DNA from 2 places in the Actinokineospora sp. genome. Region 2 is predicted to be linked to the other one. Evidence: predicted binding sites of a transcription regulator. Region 2 holds the regulator's gene; the other holds the start of a gene.
What was found. Region 2 encodes LexA, which represses DNA repair genes until DNA is damaged. Its sites were predicted from a motif close to CGAACACGTGTTCG; they were not measured.

Region 1: a site for LexA is predicted at 2,250-2,263, ahead of ACT4N7_RS10350 (DNA gyrase/topoisomerase IV subunit B). Genes of this name have one in related genera too.

Annotation. Positions count from the first base shown of each region.
Region 1 covers NZ_JBQTHF010000027.1:126,315-134,492, reverse strand. The annotation lists gene ACT4N7_RS10355 (DNA topoisomerase (ATP-hydrolyzing)) at 1-135, opposite strand, end outside; gene ACT4N7_RS10350 (DNA gyrase/topoisomerase IV subunit B) at 170-2,221, opposite strand; gene ACT4N7_RS10345 (lytic polysaccharide monooxygenase) at 2,539-3,285, shown strand; gene ACT4N7_RS10340 (DUF305 domain-containing protein) at 3,295-3,867, shown strand; gene ACT4N7_RS10335 (hypothetical protein) at 3,871-4,251, opposite strand; gene ACT4N7_RS10330 (heme o synthase) at 4,396-5,334, opposite strand; gene tkt (transketolase) at 5,641-7,761, shown strand; gene tal (transaldolase) at 7,758-8,178, shown strand, end outside.
Region 2 covers NZ_JBQTHF010000024.1:83,137-91,314, reverse strand. The annotation lists gene ACT4N7_RS09050 (RNA polymerase sigma-70 factor) at 1-245, opposite strand, end outside; gene ACT4N7_RS09045 (vitamin B12-dependent ribonucleotide reductase) at 399-3,230, opposite strand; gene nrdR (transcriptional regulator NrdR) at 3,370-3,840, opposite strand; gene ACT4N7_RS09035 (LysM peptidoglycan-binding domain-containing protein) at 4,316-4,786, opposite strand; gene lexA (transcriptional repressor LexA) at 5,062-5,757, shown strand; gene ACT4N7_RS09025 (hypothetical protein) at 5,764-6,789, opposite strand; gene hflX (GTPase HflX) at 6,923-8,178, opposite strand, start outside.

The DNA.
Region 1 (8,178 bases), on a different contig from region 2:
GTGGATGACCGAGTAGGCGTACTCCAGGTACGAGTCCTCGATCTCGGTCTTCACCGGGATGTCGAAGACCTTGGCGCCCGCCTGGTCGAAGGCGGCGGGGTCGACCTTGGTCGAGGTTGCCTTGCGGCGTGCCATTGCTCAGCGCTCTCTTCTCGGGATGCGGTCGTGCTCAGAGGTCGATGGCGGACTGGTCGACGCGGGCGGCGGACTCCACCAGCCAGGCCCGGCGCGGTTCGACCTTCTCCCCCATCAGCAGTTCCAGTGCCTCTTCGGCGGCCTCGGCGTCGTCCAGGGTGATGCGGCGGACCGAGCGGGTGGCCGGATTCATCGTGGTGTCCCACAGTTCGTCGGCGTCCATCTCGCCAAGGCCCTTGAACCGGGGCACAGGGGTGACGATCTGCTTGCCCGCCTTCTCGAACCGCGCGATGGTGCTCTCCATCTCGCGCTGGGTGAAGGTGAAGCGAGTCTCTGGGTTGCGGCCCTTGGTGGTGATCTTGTGCAGCGGCGGCATGGCCGCGTAGAGCCTGCCGTCCTCGATGACGGGGCGCATGTACTTGGCGAACAGCGTGATCAGCAGCGTGCGGATGTGCGAGCCGTCGACGTCGGCGTCGGCCATCAGGATGACGCGGCCGTAGCGCATCGCGGACAGGTCGAACGTGCGTCCCGTGCCCGCGCCGAGCACCTGCACGATCGACGCGATCTCGGCGTTGCGCAGGGTGTCGGCGAGACTGGCCTTCTGCACGTTGAGTATCTTGCCGCGCAACGGAAGCAGCGCCTGGTACTCCGACACCCTGGCCATTCTGGCCGAGCCGAGGGCGCTGTCGCCCTCCACGAGGAACAGCTCGCTGCGGGACAGCCCCGTGGTACGGCAGTCGACCAGTTTGGCGGGCATCGACGCGCCCTCCAGCGCCGTCTTGCGCCGCGCGGCGTCCTTCTGCTGCTTCTGCGCGATCCGCACCCGACCCGCGTCCACGATCTTCTGCAGGACCACCTTCGCCTCGGCCTTGGTGCGCCGATCCTCGGTCCACGCCTTGATGTGTCGCTCGACCACGCCCTGGATCACCTTGGTGATCCCCGCGGTGGACAGCTCGTCCTTGGTCTGCGAGGTGAACTGCGGCTCCGGGATGCGCACGTGCACCACCGCCGTCATGCCCTCCAGGACGTCGTCGAGGGTGGGCAGATCCTCCTTGGGTTTGAGCAGGCCGCGGGTGCGGGAAACAGCTTCCTGCAACGCTTTCGCCACGGCGCGGTCGAACCCCTTGCGATGCGTGCCGCCGTGCACGTTGCGGATCGTGTTGGTGAAGCACTCGACGGTGCGCTCGTAGCCGGTGCCCCAGCGCAGCGCCACCTCGACCTCGGCCCGACGTTCCACTTTGGACCGCATGACGCCGTTCTCGTCGGCGGCGTTCTCCTGGTAGGTGCCCTCGCCGTCGGCCAGCACGATGCCGGACACCGCCCGCTCGCTCGCCGGGGCGAGGAAGTCGACCATGTCCGAAAGCCCGTGGGGGTAGGCGAAAGTCTCCTCGCCGATGGTGCCGTCGGTGGCCGCGCGCAGCACGTAGGTGACGCCGGGCACCAGGAACGCGGTGTTGCGCAGCTTCGTCCGCACCGCCTCGACGTCGAGCGCGGCGCCGTTCTCGAAGTAGCGCGCGTCGTACCAGTAGCGGATCGAGGTGCCGCTGGCCTCGCCGCGCTTCATCTTGCCGACGATCTGCAGGCCCGACTGCCGGGTGAACCTCGCCTTGGGCCCGACGGCGTCGAACACGCCGGGCACGCCCTGGGCGAACGACATCTGCTGGACCTTGCCCTCCCGCTTGACCGTCACATCGAAGCGGAGTGAGAGCGCGTTGACCGCGGAGGCGCCGACACCGTGCAGGCCGCCGGAGGTCTTGTAGCCGGAGCCGCCGAACTTGCCGCCCGCGTGCAGCCTGGTGAGCACCAGTTCGACGCCGGACAGGCCGGACTTGGCGTGCACGCCGGTGGGGATGCCGCGGCCGTCGTCGTCGACCTGGACGCTGCCGTCGGCGTGCAGGGTCACCACGACGCGGGTGGCGTGACCCGCGACACCCTCGTCGGTGGAGTTGTCCACGACTTCGGTGAAGAGGTGGTTGATGCCGCGGCTGTCGGTGGACCCGATGTACATGCCGGGGCGCTTCCTGACGGCTTCCAGACCCTCCAGATGCGTCAGGTCGTCGGCCCCGTAGAGGGTCTCGGCAGTCACGCGGTCGCTCCCGGATCGTGGTGGCGCTCGAACAGGTGTCTCAAGGTACCGGAGGGTATCCGCCGCACCCGACACCTTGGCCGAACCGGTCGCGCGGCGCGCCGCCGGAGGTGGCCGGAGAACTGGGAATTTCCCGCCTGCCGCACCGGTCCGACGCGTCTTGACGGGGCGCCGAAACCGACATTATGGTCTAGACCAAAGTATTCCCGCCTGCGCCCTGGGGGCGCCTGACGGGAGGCAGGCGTCCCACTGCTCCCCGTTTCCACCCTGCGCCGGGTCTTCGCCCTGCCCGGCGGAAACGCACCGTGGAGGAGCACATGAAACACCGGATCGCCGCCGCGGCGGGCGTGGGACTCGCCCCCCTGCTCGTGGTCGCCCTGCCCGCGGCGCCCGCCGCCGCGCACGGCTACATCAACTCGCCGCCGAGCCGCCAGGCCATGTGCGCGCAGGGCCGGGTGAGCGACTGCGGGCCGATCGTCTACGAGCCGCAGAGCGTCGAAGGGCCCAAGGGACAGCAGAACTGTCACGGCGGGCTGAGCCAGTTCGCGCAGCTCAACGACGACTCCCGGCCCTGGCCGACCACGTCGGCGGGCAACCGGGTCACGGTCAACTGGGTGCTCACCGCGCGGCACGCGACCAGCACGTGGGAGTACTTCATCGGCACCACCCGCATCGCCGTGTTCAACGACGGCGGCGCGCGCCCCGGGGCGACCGTGAGCCACCAGGTCGACCTCGGCGGGCGCACCGGGCGGCAGAAGCTGCTCGCGGTGTGGAACATCGCCGACACGCCGATGGCGTTCTACTCGTGCGTCGACCTGCAGGTGGGCGGCACCCCGCCGACCACTCCCCCGCCGACCACCACGACCCCGCCGACCACAACCCCGCCGACGACTCCCCCGACCACCACGACCCCGCCGTCGAGCGGCACATGGGTGCCGAACACGGCGTACGCCACCGGCGCCCAGGTGACCCACAACGGCGCGGCGTACCGGTGCGTCCAAGGGCACACGTCGCTCGCGGGCTGGGAACCGGACGTGACTCCCGCGCTCTGGCAACGGATCTGACGCGTGGCCATGAAACGGCTCGTCGTGTGCCTGGTGCTGCTCGCGGGCTGCGGCACATCCCACGCGGGACATCCGCCGCCGCCGGTCTCGACGCCCGCCGCCGTGCCGATCGTCGGCGACCACAACCCCGCCGACGTGATGTTCCTGCAGATGGCCATCGCCCACCACACCCAGGGCGTCGACCTGGTGCGGCTGGCCGAGGATCGGCCAGTACGCGCGCAAGTGCGCGACCTGGCGGGTGCGATCGAGGTGACCCAGCGCTCGGAGATCGACACGATGACGTCCTGGCTTACGACGTGGGCACAGCCGACCGTGGTCGACACGAACCCCGCCGCGCACGCCCACCACGGCGGCCTGCCGGACACCGACCCGGAGACGATCGCCGACCTGGCGAGGGCGCCGGACGGGGAGTTCGAGCGGCGGTTCCTGACCCTGCTCACCGGGCACCAGCACAACGCGGTCGCGATGGCCCGCACGGAACTGACCGACGGCGTCAGCCCGCCGGTGCGGCAGTTCGCCGACCGAGTGGTGCGGTCGCGGACCGGCCAGATCCAGCGGTTGCTGACGTTGTCGGCGGGGTGAGCGTCACCAGCCGTCGCGGCGCTCGGCGGGCGGGTACTGCTGGTGCTGGGCCTGCGGCGGATACGGCGCCTGCCGTGTCTGCTGGGGATACTGGCCCTGCGGCGGGTAATGGGCCGGCGGGTACTGGCCTGGCTGCGGGTACTGACTGGTCGGCGGGTGCTGCGGCTGTACACCCTGCTGCGGGTACTGGAACTGCTGCGGGTGCGGAATCGGGTAGAACTGCTGCTGGTTGGCGTTTTCCCGCGCTTCCCGCTCCCGCTTGCGCGCGTTCCGCCGCCGGACCACGACGACGATGATCGTCACCAGGATAACCGGGAACAGCACCCTTCCCAGGGTGTAGCCGAGTTCGTAGGCGGGGCTGCCCGCCGCGAGGTGATGAACCATGGCCGCACTATGCCATTCCCACCGATCGCCCGACCGGCCCATGGTCAGCTCGTCGAAGGTCGGGAAGCGGTCGGCAGGAGTATGCCTCGCCACCGGCGAGTCCGAAATGGACAGCCGGAATGTGAGATGTCGTGCGTCAGCGCACTAGAACGGCCAGCCGGTGACGGGGAGGCTGAGCGCCGAGTCGACGGCGAGCGCGACGAACACCAGGGTCAGATAGGTGTTCGACAGGTGGAACAGCTTCATCGGGTTGCCCGCCTCGCCGCGACGCACCACGGCGTGCAGGCGGTGGGCGAAGACGAGGAACCAGACCCCTGAGAGCAGCGCGAACGCCGCGTAGACCCAGCCGGTGGCCGGGACCAGCAGCAGGGACCACAGGACCATCACCCACGAGTACACGACGATCTGCTTCGCCACGTGCCGCGGGGTCGCGACCACCGGCAGCATGGGCACGCCAGCGGCCGCGTAGTCGTCGCGGAACTTCATCGCCAGCGCCCAGAAGTGCGGCGGGGTCCAGAAGAAGATCACCCCGAACATCACCAGCGCGGGCCACCCGACGTCGCCGGTGACCGCCGACCAGCCGATGACCACCGGCATGCAGCCCGCGGCACCGCCCCAGACGATGTTCTGCGACGTCCGCCGCTTGAGGATCATCGTGTAGACGAGGACGTAGAACAGGATCGCGCCGACCGCCATCGACGCGGCGAGCAGGTTGGTGGTCGCCCACAGCCAGGCGAACGACAGCACACCGAGCACCACGCCGAACACCAGCGCGTTGCGCACGGGCACCACGTGCTGGGCCAGCGGCCTGCCGCGGGTGCGCTTCATCAGCGCGTCGATGTCGGCGTCGACCACACAGTTGAGCGCGTTGGCGCTGCCCGCGGCCATGGTCCCGCCGAGCAGCGTGGTCAGCACGAGCCACGGCGACGGGATGCCGCGCTCGGCGAGCATCATCGCGGGCACGGTGGTGACCAACAGCAGCTCGATGATGCGCGGCTTGGTCAGCGCCACGTACGCCAGCAGCGCGGCCTTGCGGCCAGGGGCGGAACGCGTGTCGGCGGGCAAGGGGATCACCGACGACATTTCGCTCCTCAAGTATGCCGCGACCTGGTGAGACCTGGGTCACGACGGTGGCGTCCACACCGCGGAGACGACCCGCGGCATCACGGGAAATGTTAGCCGCGCGAGTCCCGGGTACCCGTATCGGGTGGCGGCGCGCCCGCCCGGTCGGTCGGAGATCACACCGACCGCGTGGGCGGGCTACGCTGACCACCGGACCAGGGATGACATGCGGGCCCAGCCAGGTCACCGACTGCGGGATCGATCCAGATCCGGTGGTGAAACCTGAGCGCGAGGACCCGCCAGAGGTGGAAGCAGGAGTTCAAGTCCGTGTCCGTCAGCAGTGAAGTGCCCGCAGAACTGTCCGAACTGACCACTCCCGCGCTGCCCGCGGACTGGACCGACCTCGACCGGCGCGCCGTCGACACCGTCCGGGTGCTCGCCGCGGACGCCGTGCAGAACGTCGGCAACGGCCACCCCGGCACCGCGATGAGCCTCGCGCCGCTGGCCTACGCGCTGTTCCAGCGGGTGCTGCGGCACGACCCGAGCGACCCGGACTGGATCGGCCGCGACCGGTTCGTGCTGTCCTGCGGCCACTCCAGCCTGACGCTGTACCTGCAGCTCTTCCTCTCCGGCTACGGCCTGGAGATCGAGGACATCGAGAGCCTGCGCACCTGGGGCTCGAAGACCCCCGGCCACCCGGAGCACGGCCACACCGCGGGTGTGGAGATCACCACGGGCCCGCTGGGCCAGGGCCTGGCCTCGGCGGTCGGCATGGCGATGGCGGCGCGGCGCGAGCGCGGATTGTTCGACCCGGACGCGCCGGTCGGCGAGAGCCTGTTCGACCACCACGTCTACGTGGTCGCCTCCGACGGCGACATCGAGGAGGGCGTCACCTCCGAGGCGTCCTCGCTCGCGGGCCGCCAGGAACTGGGCAACCTGACCGTCGTCTACGACGACAACCAGATCTCCATCGAGGACGACACCGCGATCGCACTGTCGGAGGACACCGCGCAGCGCTACGCGTCCTACGGCTGGCACGTGCAGGTGGTCGCGGGCGGCGAGAACGTCACCGGCATCCTCGACGCGCTGGCGGCGGCCAGGGCGGAGACCGCGCGGCCGTCGTTCATCCTGCTGCGCACCATCATCGGCTACCCGGCGCCGACCCTGATGAACACCGGCAAGGCGCACGGCGCCGCGCTCGGCGACGAGGAGGTCGCGGCGGTCAAGAAGATCCTCGGCTTCGACCCGGACAAGACCTTCGAGGTCGACCCCGAGGTGCTCGCGCACGCGCGCGGGGTCGGCGAGCGCGGCAAGGCCGCCCGCGCCGAGTGGGACACCGGGTTCGAACAGTGGGCGCTGGCGAACCCCGAGCGCAAGGCGCTGCTCGACCGCGCGAGCGCGTACCGGCTGCCCGAGGGCTTCGCCGAGGCGCTGCCGAGCTGGGCCCCCGACCCCAAGGGCGTGGCCACCCGCAAGGCGTCCGGCGAGGTGCTCAACGCGATCGGCGGGCTGCTGCCCGAGCTGTGGGGCGGTTCGGCCGACCTCGCGGAGAGCAACAACACGACCATCAAGGGTGCCGACTCGTTCGGCCCGGAGTCGGCCGCCACCAAGCAGTGGAAGGCCACCCCGTACGGGCGCACGCTGCACTTCGGCGTCCGCGAGCACGCGATGGGCTCGATCCTCAACGGCATCGTGCTGCACGGCCCGACCCGGCCCTACGGCGGCACGTTCCTGGTGTTCAGCGACTACATGCGCCCGGCGGTGCGGCTCGCCGCGCTGATGGGCCTGCCGGTCACCTACGTCTGGACGCACGACTCCGTCGGCCTCGGCGAGGACGGCCCGACGCACCAGCCGATCGAGCACCTGGCCGCGCTGCGGGCCATCCCGGGCCTGGTCGTGCTGCGCCCCGGCGACGCCAACGAGACCGCGGCGGCGTGGAAGGCGATCCTGGAGCAGTCGACGGCGCCGGTCGGCCTCGCGCTGACCCGGCAGAACCTGCCGGTGCTGGAAGGCACCAGGGAACTGGCCGCCGAGCACGTCGCCAAGGGCGGCTACGTGCTGGCCGACGCGACCGGCGGCACGCCGCGGGTCGTGCTCGTCGGCACCGGCTCGGAGCTGCAGCTCGCGGTTGCGGCACGGGACGTGCTGGAGGCCGACGGCGTACCCACCCGAGTGGTCTCGATGCCCTCGATCGAGTGGTTCGACGCGCAGGACAAGTCCTATCGCGACTCCGTCATCCCGCCGTCGGTCAGAGCGCGAGTGGCCGTGGAGGCCGGGATCGCCCAGCCGTGGCACCGCTACGTCGGCGACGCGGGCGAGGTCGTGTCCATCGAGCGCTTCGGCGCGTCGGCCGACCACCAGACCCTGTTCCGCGAGTTCGGCTTCACCACCGAGGCCGTCGTCGCCGCGGCGCGCCGCTCCATCGAGACGACTGGAGACCAGCAGTGACCGACATCCTCAAGACCCTCTCCGACGCCGGAGTCTCGATCTGGCTGGACGACCTGTCCCGCGAGCGCCTGACCTCGGGCAGCCTCGCGGAGCTGATCCGCGACAAGCACGTGGTCGGCGTGACCACCAACCCGACGATCTTCGCCGGGGCACTGTCCGACGGCGAGGCGTACGACGGGCAGGTGCGCGAACTCGCCGCGCGGGGGGCGTCGCTGGAGGCGGCCGTCCGCGAGCTGACCACCACCGACGTCCGCAACGCCTGCGACCTGTTCCGCGACGTCTGGCAGCGCACGGACGGCGTCGACGGCCGGGTGTCGATCGAGGTCGACCCGCGGCTGGCCGCCGACACCGACGCCACCGCCGCCGAGGCGCTGGACCTGTGGAAGACCGTCGACCGGCCGAACCTGCTGGTCAAGA
Region 2 (8,178 bases):
GGCTCCGGCAGCCACTGCCCGACATACCGTTCGCGGCGCGCCCGGGCCGACGTGAGCCGGTTCAGGCTGAGGTTCGTGACCACGGCGGCCAGCCACGCGGCGGGCTCCCGCACCCCGACTGCCTGACGCCAGCGCAGGTAGGCATCCTGCACCACGTCCTCCGCCTCGGCCGCCGAGCCGAGCATCCGGTAGGCGATGCCGAACAGCCGAGCCCGCTGCGCCTCGAAGACCGCTGTCGCATCCATGCTCCCGTCACCTTGGCCGCGACGGGCCGGCGGGCGCCCGGTGGCGCCGAGCCGACTCGACGCCACCGTTGACCTGCATGTTCATCCTAGACAGGGCACAGAACCAGGGCAGGACACTAGTGGTCACACCACTAGTGGTTGCGACCGCAACCACTAGCTGCAGCCGGACGTGGAGCCGCAGCCCTCGCACACGTAGCAGGAGCCCGCGGGCCGCATCTTGGTGCCGCAGGTCATGCACAGCGGTGCGTCGGCGGCCTTGCCGAGGTGCAGTTCGAGCAGTTCCGTGGAGCTGTGCACCGTCACCGGCTCGGACCGCGCGGCCTCGATCGTGGCCCGTGGCGACGCGTCGACCGAGGTTCGCAGACCTTCCAAGTCCAGATCGGACGGTCCGCTGTAGTCGGACGCGACCTGGGCGGACCGCTCGTCGGCGGTGAAGACGCCGAGCTGGGCGCGCTTCTCGTACGGCAGGTAGTCCAGCGCCAGCCTGCGGAACAGGTAGTCGAGCACGCTGGTCGCGATCCGCACGTCCGGGTCGTCGGTCATGCCCGCGGGCTCGAAGCGCAGGTTCTGGAACTTCGAGACGTAGAACTCCAGCGGGATGCCGTACTGCAGGCCTACCGAGATCGACATGGAGAACGCGTCCATCACGCCGGCCAGGGTCGAGCCCTGCTTGCCGAGCTTGACGAAGATTTCGCCGAGGCCGTCGTCCGGGTAGGACCCGGCGTGCAGGTAGCCCTCGGCGCCGCCGACAGTGAAGGACACCGTCTGGCTCGGGCGCTTCTTCGGCAGGCGCTTGCGGACCGGGCGGTACTCGACGATCCGCTCGGGCTCGGCCTTGGCCGTCGTCCCGTCGTTGGCGCCCTTGCCAGCCGACAGCGGCTGGCCGACCTTGCAGTTGTCGCGGTAGATCGCCAGCGCCTTGAGGCCGAGCTTCCAGCCCTGGAAGTAGATCTCCTCGACGTCCTCGACCGTCGCCGCCTCCGGCATGTTCACCGTCTTGGAGATCGCGCCGGAGATGAACGGCTGCACCGCCGCCATCATCCGCACGTGGCCCATCGGGGCGATGGACCGCTCACCCATGGCGCAGTCGAACACCTCGTAGTGCTCGTGGCGCAGGCCCGGCGCGTCGACCACATGGCCGTGCTCGGCGATGTACTCGACGATCGCCTCGACCTGCTCGTCCTGGTAGCCCAGGGACTTCAACGCGCGCGGCACGGTCTGGTTGACGATCTGCATGGAACCGCCGCCGACCAGCTTCTTGAACTTGACCAGCGCCAGGTCGGGCTCGATGCCGGTGGTGTCGCAGTCCATCATCAGACCGATGGTGCCCGTCGGCGCCAGCACGCTGGCCTGCGCGTTGCGCCAGCCGTCGCGGCCGCCGATCTCCAGCGCGGCCTGCCACTCGCGGGTCGCCACGCGCTGCACGGCGGCGTCGGTGGAGTGGTAGGTGCGGACGAGGTCGTTGGCCGCGGCGTGCTTGCGCATGACCCGCTGGTGGGCCTCGGCGTTGCGCGCGTAGCCGTCGAACGCGCCGACGACGCCCGCCAGCTCAGCGGACCGGCGGTACGCGGTCGCGTTCATCAGCGAGGTGATGGCCGCGGCGAGCGCCCGGCCGCCCTCGGAGTCGTACGCGTGGCCGGTGGCCATCAGCAGCGCACCGAGGTTGGCGTAGCCGATGCCGAGCTGGCGGTACCGGCGCGTGGTCTCGGCGATCGGCTTGGTCGGGAAGTCCGCGAAACAGATGGAGATGTCCATCGCGGTGATCACGATCTCGACGGCCTTGGCGAAGGTCTCCGCGTCGAACGTGCCGTCGGCGTTGAGGAACTTCATCAGGTTCAACGACGCCAGGTTGCAGCTTGAGTTGTCCAGGTGCATGTACTCGCTGCACGGGTTGGAGGCGGTGATCCGACCCGACTCCGGGCAGGTGTGCCAGGCGTTGATGGTGTCGTCGTACTGGATGCCCGGGTCGGCGCACTCCCACGCGGCCTTCGCGAGCTTGCGGAACAGGCCCTTCGCCTCGACCCGCTCGATGATCTCGCCGGTGGTGCGCGACCGCAGGCCGAACTGGCCCGCGGATTCGACAGCGTGCATGAACTCGTCGGACACGCGCACGGAGTTGTTGGCGTTCTGGTACTGCACCGAGGTGATGTCGGAACCGCCGAGGTCCATGTCGAAGCCCGCGTCGCGCAGAACGCGGATCTTCTCCTCCTCGCGGGCCTTGGTCTCGATGAACACCTCGACGTCGGGGTGGTCGACGTCGAGCACGACCATCTTCGCGGCGCGCCGGGTGGCGCCGCCGGACTTGATGGTGCCCGCGGACGCGTCGGCGCCGCGCATGAACGACACCGGCCCCGACGCGGTGCCGCCCGAGGACAGCAGCTCCTTCGACGAGCGGATGCGGGACAGGTTCAGGCCCGCGCCCGAGCCGCCCTTGAAGATCAGCCCCTCTTCCTTGTACCAGTTGAGGATCGAGTCCATCGTGTCGTCGACAGCGAGGATGAAGCACGCCGACACCTGCTGGGGCGAGGACGTGCCGACGTTGAACCAGACCGGCGAGTTGAAGCTGAACACCTGGTGCAGCAGCATCCAGGTCAGCTCGTGCTCGAAGACCTCGGCGTCCGGTGTGGACGCGAAGTAGCCGTGCTGGAGACCGGCGGCCACATAGGTCCTGACCACGCGGTCGATGAGCTGGCGCAGCGAATGCTCGCGCACCGGGGTGCCCACGGCGCCGCGGAAGTACTTGCTGGTGACGATGTTCGTGGCGTTCACCGACCAGAAGTCGGGGAACTCGACGCCGCGCTGCTCGAAGTTCACCGAGCCGTCGCGCCAGTTGGTCATCACCACGTCGCGGTGTTCCCAGGTCACCTCGTCGTACGGGTGCACGCCCTCGGTGGTGTGGACACGCCGCACGCGCAGCAGGCGCTCCGGCGCGCCGTTGCGCTCCGCGCGGCCGCCCGCCGCCGGGGTCCCGACGGTTTCGGTCATGACCGGTCCCTCTCCCTCGTCACTCGCCTGTCCTGGTGTGGCCACGTCCGGGCTCCCCGTCCGATGCGGCCTGAGCTGCTGGTGTTGCTGGTCCCCGCCCCGGGGTCGGGACGACGCGCCGCGTCGTCGCGATCGCCGATTACTGCTCATCCGCTGCCTCGTCCGCCATGGCGGCGCGCAGGTCGGCGATCTCCTTCTCGAAGTCCTCGACCGAGGAGAACGACCGGTACACACTCGCGAACCGCAGGTACGCGACACCGTCGAGTTCGCGGAGCGGGCCGAGGATGGCCAGGCCGACCTCGTGGCTCGGGATCTCCGCGCTCCCGGTGGCCCGGATGGTCTCCTCCACCTTCTGCGCCAACTGCTGGAACTGGTCCTCGTCCACCGGCCTGCCCTGACAGGCGCGCCGGACGCCGCGGACCACCTTGTCGCGGCTGAACGGCTCGGTGACCCCCGACCGCTTCACCACAGCGAGGACGGCCTCCTCGACCGTGGTGAACCTGCGGCTGCACTTCGAGCAGGACCGCCTGCGCCGGATCACCTGCCCGTCGTCGACCTCGCGGGAGTCGACGACCCTGGAGTCGGAGTGCCGACAGAACGGACACCGCATCGGACCTCACCCCACTCCTCGAACGGCTGTCGGACACCTGGCGTACCCCGATCGGCAGAGCGCACACCGCCACGCTTGGTGATCAATCTGTGGATAACACGTGGATGAGGGGTGGATAACTCACCCCAACCTGTGGACGAACTACAGGGGCGTAACTACTAGATGTTGGGGTCGACGGTATGCCTCAACGCCACATAGTGCAAGCCGACACGGCCCGGAAGGCACCGAACGTGAGCGATTCACGAGCGCGCGCACAGCCGGTGGCACCGACATCCAGGTGAACGTCACACATCACCCGTCTGGACTAACGCCGGTCTGGCCGACGCACTCACCGGACGTAGGCGGTGGACCACGAACCGCGCACGACAGCAGGCGTGATCCACACCACGCGTCCGGCACCGACACGGACGCCTTCGCGACACCGTCCCCACGAACGGCACGCGGCACTACGAGTGGTCGCCTCGCGGCGGCCGGGTCAGCGTAAGAACGGCACCGTCAGCGGCTGTCCGACCGCGACGTCGGAACCGGTGAGCGAGTTCAACTCGCGGATCTTGGCCACGACGGCCTCGATGTCGCTCCCGGGCGCCATCCGCCCGGCCAACTCCGACAGACTCTCCCCCGGCGCGACACGCACCACCGTGGTCGCCTCCGGGACGTCGGCACCGCCCGCCACCGAACCCGCGAACGCGCCGAGCCCGTAGACCGCCAGCGCCACCACCGCCGCGATCCCGACGAGGACGGCGATCGGCGCAGGCGCGCGGCGGGGCGCGCAATCCGGCCTGGCGACGACGTGCGGCGCGCCCGCCACCCGCGGCCGACCGGGTGGCCCGAGCCTGCCCCGCCCGGTCCGGCGAACCGGGCGCAGCGCGGGCCTCGGCGGCGCCACCACGTGCGAAGACCTGCCCGCGACCCGCTCGGCCGACCCGGATGTCAGCAGTGCCGTCATCGCAACCTCCTCGAACTACCGTTCGATCGAACGTCCGTGCGAATGTGTACCACCTGGCACCGACAAAATCGAGAGTTCCCCGGCGTGTCGCTCGAACAGGTGTTTGATCTCCCCAGGTCGGCGGGCTACCGTCGACCCCGGAGATGATCGACGTGGATCCATCACCGGGGCGCCAGTGGCCGCCCCGGGTTCGTACGGGAGGCAGCGCAGTGGCAGGCACGAGTGGTCGGAAGCCCGCAGGGGCACCGAAGAGGAAGCCCCTTGCGGGCGGCAACGTGCGCAGTTTCCCCGAGCTGGACCAGACCCCGGACGGCGCCGAGCTGCCGCTGCGGCAGCGGCAGGTGCTGGAGGTCATCCGGTCCTGGGTGCAGCGCTTCGGCTATCCGCCCAGCGTCCGGGAGATCGGCGAGGCGGTGGGCCTGACGTCCACCTCGTCGGTGGCCTACCAGCTCCGCGCCCTGGAGGAGAAGGGCTACCTGCGCCGCGATCCGAACCGGCCGCGCGCGATCGGCGTGCTCCCCGCCGACGCGACACCCGCGCAACTGCGCGGCGAGCGGATCACCCCGGTGATCATCGAGCAGGACGACCAGGGGCCCAAGCCGACCTACGTGCCGGTGCTCGGCCGGATCGCCGCCGGTGGCCCGATCCTGGCCGAACAGGCCATCGAGGACGTGTTCCCGCTGCCGAAGGAGATCGTCGGCGAGGGTTCGCTGTTCATGCTCAAGGTCGCGGGCGACTCGATGATCGACGCCGCCATCGCCAACGACGACTGGGTCGTGGTGCGCCAGCAGCCCACCGCCGACAACGGCGAGATCGTCGCCGCGATGATCGACGGCGAGGCCACGGTGAAGACGTTCAAGCGCCGCGACGGCCACGTCTGGCTGCTGCCGCACAACGAGGCGTACGAGCCGATCCCGGCCGACGACGCGACCATCCTTGGCAAGGTCGTGGCGGTGTTGCGCAGGCTCTGAGCGGTCTCAGGCGCGCTTGCGCGCGCGACGGTGCATGAGCCACAGCGTCCCGCCGACGGCTACGGCGGTGAACCCGATCGCGGGCAGGGTCGCGAGCCCGCCACCGTCAGCCGGGGCAGGCGCCGCCGCGCCGCCGGAGCGGTCCGCGGTGTCGGCCGGAGCGGGCTCGGACCTCGCCGGGGCCAGCGCCGTCGCGCCGGGCACCACCCGGATGGGCTCGCCGACGCCCTCGGATGCGGACACGAGCGTGCCGTCCGGTTCGAGCGCGATGGCCTCGCCCTGCTGCTCCCCCGGCAGCGGGACCCTGGCGGGCTCCCGCTTGAGCGCGGCCAGGACGTCGCCGTCCGGCGCGGCGTAGAGGTACGCGTCGGTGTAGGTGCGCAGCGCGACGACAGTGCCGTCCGGGCTCACCGCGCCGCCGGTAACCAACACCGAGCCGACGATCGGGGGAACGGGCCCGCCCTGGGTGTCGGTGCTGCTCAACTGCACTGAGCCGACGTTCTCCAACATCGTCGGCCCTGGGCTCACCAGGGCTGCGATAGGCCGGTAGATGTCCGCGCGGCCGAGCGGGTTCTTGGTGACCAGGTACGGCGTGCCGGTCCGGTCGAGCAGCAGCGCCTCGGTGTCGTGTGGACCGTCGGGATAGGTCAGTCGGTACAGCGTGGTCTTCCCGGCGGGCGTGAGCGCGATCAGCGCGACCGTGGTGCGCTTCTTGTCGTTGTCGCCGACGTCGGCCAGCCAGAACGTCCCGTCGGCCGCGCGGGCGAGGTCCTCGACGTCGAACGGGTCGGTCGGCCCGCTGATCACACGCTCGACCACGCACGCCTTGGTCAGCACGAACACGCTCGACTTGGTGCCGCCGTCGTTCACCGCGTACCACCGGTCCCCGTCGGCGACCAGGCCCGACAGCTCGCCGAGCCGCTTGTCCGCCGTGACGCACTTGTCCGACGGGGCCTGCGGCTGCGCCACCGCACCCGCGGCACCGAACCCCACCAACCCCGCGACGAGCGCGGCGGTCACCAACGCCCGCACTGCCACCTCCCACTCCAGCGACTCCCACCCACGGTAGCCGTCGGGAAGTCCACGCAATGCAGGACGTGTCCGACCGCGCCGGGTTCACCCGGACGTGCCGAAGACCCCGGCGAACCGGGGCCTTCGGCGCGGTCTACGCGGAGCTGCCGTTGGCGGTGAAGCCCGCCAGCACCCCCGCGAGGTCGACATTGACCCGAGCCCGGAGCTGGGTGCCCGCCTCGGTGTGCTCCTCGGTCAGCACCTCGCCCTCGCGGTACACCCTGGCCACCAGCTCGCCGCGCGCGTACGGGACGAGTACGTCGACCTCGTGGTCGGGGCGCGGCAGCAGTTCGGCCATCCGCTCACGCAGCTCGGGCATGCCCGCACCCGTGTGCGCGGAGACGAACACCGCGCCGGGCAACAGGTGGCGCAGCCGGGCCAGCGCGAACTCGCTGGTCGCGTCGACCTTGTTGACCACCACCAGCTCGGGCGGCATCCGCAGGTCGCGGCGCTCGCCGATGTCGTTGAGCACCTCGCGCACGGCCGTCACCTGCCACTCGGGCATCGGGTCGGCGCCGTCGACCACGTGCACGACCAGATCGGCGTCGGCGACCTCGTCCAATGTGGACCGGAACGCCTCGACGAGCTGGTGCGGCAGGTGGCGCACGAACCCGACCGTGTCGGTCAGCGTGTAGACGTGGCCTTCCGGCGTCTCGGTGCGCCGGGTCGTCGCGTCGAGGGTGGCGAACAGCGAGTCCTCGACGAGGACGCCCGCGCCGGTGAGCGCGTTGAGCAGGCTCGACTTGCCCGCGTTGGTGTAGCCGGCGATGGCCACGCTCGGGATCGAGTTGGCGACGCGCCTGCCGCGCTTGGTGTCGCGGACCGTGCCCATCGCCTTGATCTCCTTGCGCAGCTTGGAGATCTTCGCGCGGATGCGGCGCCGGTCGGTCTCCAGCTTGGTCTCACCGGGACCGCGCAGACCCACGCCGCCGTTGCCGCCGCCCGCCCGGCCACCCGCCTGGCGGGATAGCGTCTCGCCCCAGCCGCGCAGACGCGGCAGCAGGTACTGGAGCTGCGCCAGCTCGACCTGGGACTTGCCCTCCCGGGACCGCGCGTGCTGGGCGAAGATGTCCAGGATCAGCGCGGTGCGGTCGACAACCTTGACCTTGAGTCGCGCCTCCAACTGCTGGAGCTGGCTCGGCGAGAGCTCGCCGTCGCAGATCACGGTGTCGGCGCCGGTCGAGCGGACGATGTCGCCGAGCTCCTGCACCTTGCCGGAGCCGATGTAGGTCGCCGGGTCGGGCCGGTCGCGGCGCTGCACGAGGCCCTGGAGCACCTCGGAACCCGCGGTCTCGGCCAACCTGGCCAACTCGGCGAGCGACGCCTCGGACTCCAGCGCGGAACCGTCGG